Regions from separate parts of the Mesorhizobium sp. B2-5-11 genome, predicted to be linked through region 1. Evidence: predicted binding sites of a transcription regulator. Region 1 holds the regulator's gene; the other holds the start of a gene.
What was found. The regulator LexA, encoded in region 1, represses DNA repair genes until DNA is damaged. The targets are predictions, from matches to a motif close to TGTTCNNNNTGTGTTCNG.
Positions count from the first base shown of each region.

Region 2: the regulator LexA is predicted to act here: its motif matches at 845-862, upstream of FJ490_RS07360 (helicase-related protein).

Region 1 is NZ_VFUK01000001.1:1,335,805-1,338,008, reverse strand. Features, by position in the region: gene FJ490_RS06850 (ComEC/Rec2 family competence protein) at 1-875, shown strand, start outside; gene lexA (transcriptional repressor LexA) at 869-1,612, opposite strand; gene FJ490_RS06840 (TetR/AcrR family transcriptional regulator C-terminal domain-containing protein) at 2,080-2,204, shown strand, end outside.
Region 2 is NZ_VFUK01000002.1:52,487-54,690, forward strand. Features, by position in the region: gene phbB (acetoacetyl-CoA reductase) at 1-311, shown strand, start outside; gene FJ490_RS07360 (helicase-related protein) at 1,030-2,204, shown strand, end outside.

The DNA.
Region 1 (2,204 bases):
TCATGCCGATCGTTTCGGTCGTGATGTTCCTTGCGGTTGCCAGTGCGCTGCTGATGCCGTTCGGGTTCGATGGACCATCCCTTTATCTGATGGGCAAGGGACTGACCGCGATGATCGCCATATCAGGATGGATCTCGCAACGCTCGCCGGTCGACGCGGTCGGGTTGATTTCGCAGCAATCCGTCCTTCTGGTGGCGATCGCCCTGGTCATCGCGACGATGGCCACGACATGGCTGCGGCTGGCGGCACTTCCCTTCGCGCTCGCCGGCCTGTTGACCGTCTCGGACACGCGCACGCCGGACGTGCTGATTTCGGAGGATGCCCGCCTGGTGGCACTGCCGATCGGCGGCGGTGAGCTCGCGATCAACCGGGCGCGCCCGAACGAATTCACCGTCGATAATTGGAAACGCGCGCTGAAGTCCGAAACCATCGTTGCGCCGGAACTGTTCGACAGCGGAGACCGACAGTTCGACATCTTCGATTCCGCGCAACTTCCGGCGGGAGCGCCTTTCTATTGCTTCACGGGCCTGTGCATGGCCCGGCATACCTCGGGGGCGATCATCGCGCAGGTGGAGGATCGCAAGGACGCCTGGAGGGCCTGCTCCTATGCGGATCTGATCGTCATCAACGACCCCGCGGGCTACGATCCCTGCCACAATCCGCTGGTTCTCGTCATCACCAAGCGGCAGCTCGCTCGTAAGGGAAGTGCCGCCGTCTTCTTCGACCAGCAATCGGCGACGGCACCGGCACGGGTCAGCTTTGCCGTCGACAGGCCATATCGGCCTTGGCACGAACAGCGGAAATTCTCACGCGAGGCAAGGGGACTGCCGCCTTACCGTAAACCCGAAAAGCCCACCGCCGACCCCGCTCAGTAGCGCCTGATCAGGCCGACCAGCTTGCCTTGCACCTTGACCCTGTCCGGTCCGAAAATACGTGTTTCATAGGCCGGATTGGCAGCCTCGAGCGCAATCGAAGCACCCTTTCGGCGGAAGCGCTTCAGCGTTGCTTCCTCCTCGTCCACCAGGGCCACGATGATCTCGCCGGGACTTGCGGTGTCGGCATTGCGGATGATGACCGTGTCGCCGTCGAAAATGCCGGCCTCGATCATCGAATCGCCCTTGACCTCCAGCGCATAGTGTTCGCCGCCCATGATCATGTCAGGCGGCACTGAAATGGAATGCGTCTGATGCTGGATGGCGTCGATCGGCACACCCGCTGCGATGCGACCCATGACCGGGATCGACACCGCTGAAACCGCATCGTCGTCATTGCCGGCAGCGGGCAGACGCGAAGACGTCGCCGGCTTGATCTGCCGGCTAGGGCTGCTGCCCTGTCCGAGGCTGCCCTGGATGACGCTCGGGGAGAACTTCTTTGCCGCGTTAAGACCCGGCGCGATCGAGTCCGGCAGGCGCAGCACCTCCAGCGCGCGCGCCCGGTTGGGCAGGCGGCGAATGAAGCCGCGCTCCTCCAACGCCGTGATCAGCCGATGAATTCCCGACTTGGAGGCGAGGTCCAGCGCTTCCTTCATCTCGTCGAAGGACGGCGGAATGCCGCTTTCCTTCAGCCGTTCATGGATGAACATCAAGAGTTCATGTTGCTTGCGCGTGAGCATGGCGGCCCCCAAAGGCATTGCACAAAGGGTCTGGAACCAGAATCAGAAAACAAACCCAGAACAAACACTATCTGTTCCAGTTGTGTTCCGCAACCATTTAAAGTTTAATGAATTTGTTAAGGCGACGGAAACGAAATGCCCTCCCGCAGCCAGCATCCTGCCAGCGCGGTCCGTCGTCAATGCGCTCCCGGGCCCTTTGAAACTATTTTGGTTAATGGCCTGTGGCCCGACCGGTCTCCACTCTTGGCACATGCCTGCAAGCTGGGTGACCGGCAGGTGCGGGGTGCGTTTGGGCGGATTAGAAACCCCTGCGGCTCGTGAACGAAACGAAACCAAAATGCCAACTTCCCGCCGGAAAACGACGAGGCACCACCACTGGTCGCGATGGGCTGCGTTCGCTCGCTCCTTGCTTCCCGTTCGCTTGACGAAACCGTATAATAATGTACGGTTTTCGAAGAGGAACACCAATGACCACGCCGAAGCAGGCCGCGCGACGCGAACGGATAGAGGAGGCCGCCTATGCGGTGCTCCGGGAAACCGGCTACAAGAGCGCCTCCCTGCTTGCTATCGCCAAGCGGGCATCGGCCTCGAA
Region 2 (2,204 bases), on a different contig from region 1:
AGGGCCAGGCCGGCCAGGTCAACTACTCCGCGGCCAAGGCCGGCGACATCGGTTTCTCGAAGGCTCTGGCCCAGGAAGGAGCCCGCGCGGGCATCACCGTCAACATCATCTGCCCAGGCTATATCGCCACCGAAATGGTCCGGGCGATCGATGAGAAGGTGCTCAACGAACGCATCATCCCGCTAATCCCGGTCGGGCGCCTCGGCGAGCCGGAGGAGATCGCGCGCTGCGTCGTCTTCCTCGCCTCCGAGGACGCCGGCTTCATCACGGGATCGACCATCACCGCCAATGGCGGCCAGTACTTCGCCTGAGGTCTCGCCGGGCTGCCGGCTTCCCGGTGCCGATTGAAGGAGGGCTCGTTCGCCATCCGCTTCGGATGTCCGTGACGCCGTCCGATGACGGCTGTCGGCCTGCTGTTCCAATCCGGCACGCAAAGGTTAATCGCGGCAGCGGGTATTGTGCAAAACTGCCTGGATAAGCTGTGCATTGTCGGTGGAAAACCTGTGCGTAACACTACATCTTGTCGTGAACAAACAGGGAAAATCCCGACATCGCCGATTCGTCGCCCTTTCGTTCCATGTTTGGCCGCAATGTTAACGAGAGCAGTTGCAATCGCCTATCAAACTGTTAATTTCTATTAAGAAAGTTCAACAATTTCATAAGCTTGGATGAAGCAAGGCGGGCTGCCACACGGCTTTGCCAGCGAAAGTTAACGGCGGCTCTCGCCTAGCATGAAACGGGCCAATTCCGTGATTCAGCATGTGGTAAGGATCATCAGCCAAAACTCCACATCTAGCCGTGAACAAAACCTGAATCCGGGCGAGTCAGCGATTCGTCGCCGATTCGTTCCAGACTCGTTCCAACCCTTAATCAGCAGCCGAACCGAAGCTCGACGGAGGTGACTTCGAACCGCCAGCGGAACATTCCGCTTTCGCTTCGCGCCTGAAATCCCTATGTGTCGCCTGTCATACGCGCCACCCGAGGCGTGCTCCCGACAATGAGAGGCCAGAAAGCCTTATTTCCGAGCCGATGAACATCCATCCGAAACCCACCGAGCCGCTGATCCTATCGGGTCGCGACGTGACTGCCGTGCTTGGGCCGACCAACACAGGCAAGACCCATCTCGCCATCGAGCGCATGGTGGCGCATGAAAGCGGCATCATCGGCCTGCCGCTCAGGCTCTTGGCGCGAGAGGTCTACACCCGCGTCTGCGAAAAGGTCGGTGCCCACAAGGTGGCGCTCATCACCGGCGAGGAGAAGATCCAGCCGCCAGGCGCCAGATATTCGGTCTGTACCGTCGAAGCCATGCCGCGCGAGACCGATGCCGCCTTCGTCGCCATCGACGAGGTGCAGCTTGCCGGGGACCTCGAGCGCGGCCACATCTTCACCGACCGCATCCTGCATCTGCGCGGCCGCCAGGAGACGCTGCTGCTCGGCGCCGCCACCATGCACGGCATCTTGCAGCGCCTGTTGAAAGGCGTCTCGGTGGTGACACGACCGCGGCTGTCACATCTGGCCTATGCCGGTTCGAAGAAGCTGACCCGCTTGCCCCGGCGCACAGCGATCGTCGCCTTCTCCGCCGACGAGGTCTATGCCATCGCCGAACTGATCCGCCGCCAGCAGGGCGGTGCGGCCGTCGTGCTTGGCGCGCTCTCGCCCCGCACCCGCAACGCCCAGGTGGCGCTGTTTCAGTCGGGCGACGTCGACTATCTCGTCGCCACCGATGCCATCGGCATGGGCCTTAACCTCGATCTCGACCATGTCGCCTTCGCCCAGAACCGCAAGTTCGACGGCTATCAGTATCGCAACCTGACGGCGGCCGAACTTGGCCAGATCGCCGGGCGCGCCGGCCGGCACCTGCGCGACGGCACCTTTGGCGTCACCGGCCAGGTCGACCCGCTGGACGAGGAATTGGTCAAGAAGATCGAAAGCCACGACTTCGACCCCGTGAAGGTTCTGCAGTGGCGCACAGCGCGTTTCAATTTCGCCAGCCTCGACGCGCTGAAGCGCTCGATCGAGACCAATGCCCCGGTGGAAGGCCTGACCCGTGCGCTGCCGGCAGTCGATGCGCAGGCGCTTGAGCACCTGTCGCGTGACGAGGACATCAGGGCGCTCGCCACCGACGCAAGGCGCGTCGCGCTGCTGTGGGAGGCCTGCGCGCTCCCCGACTACCGCAAGATAGCGCCGGCCCAGCACGCCGACCT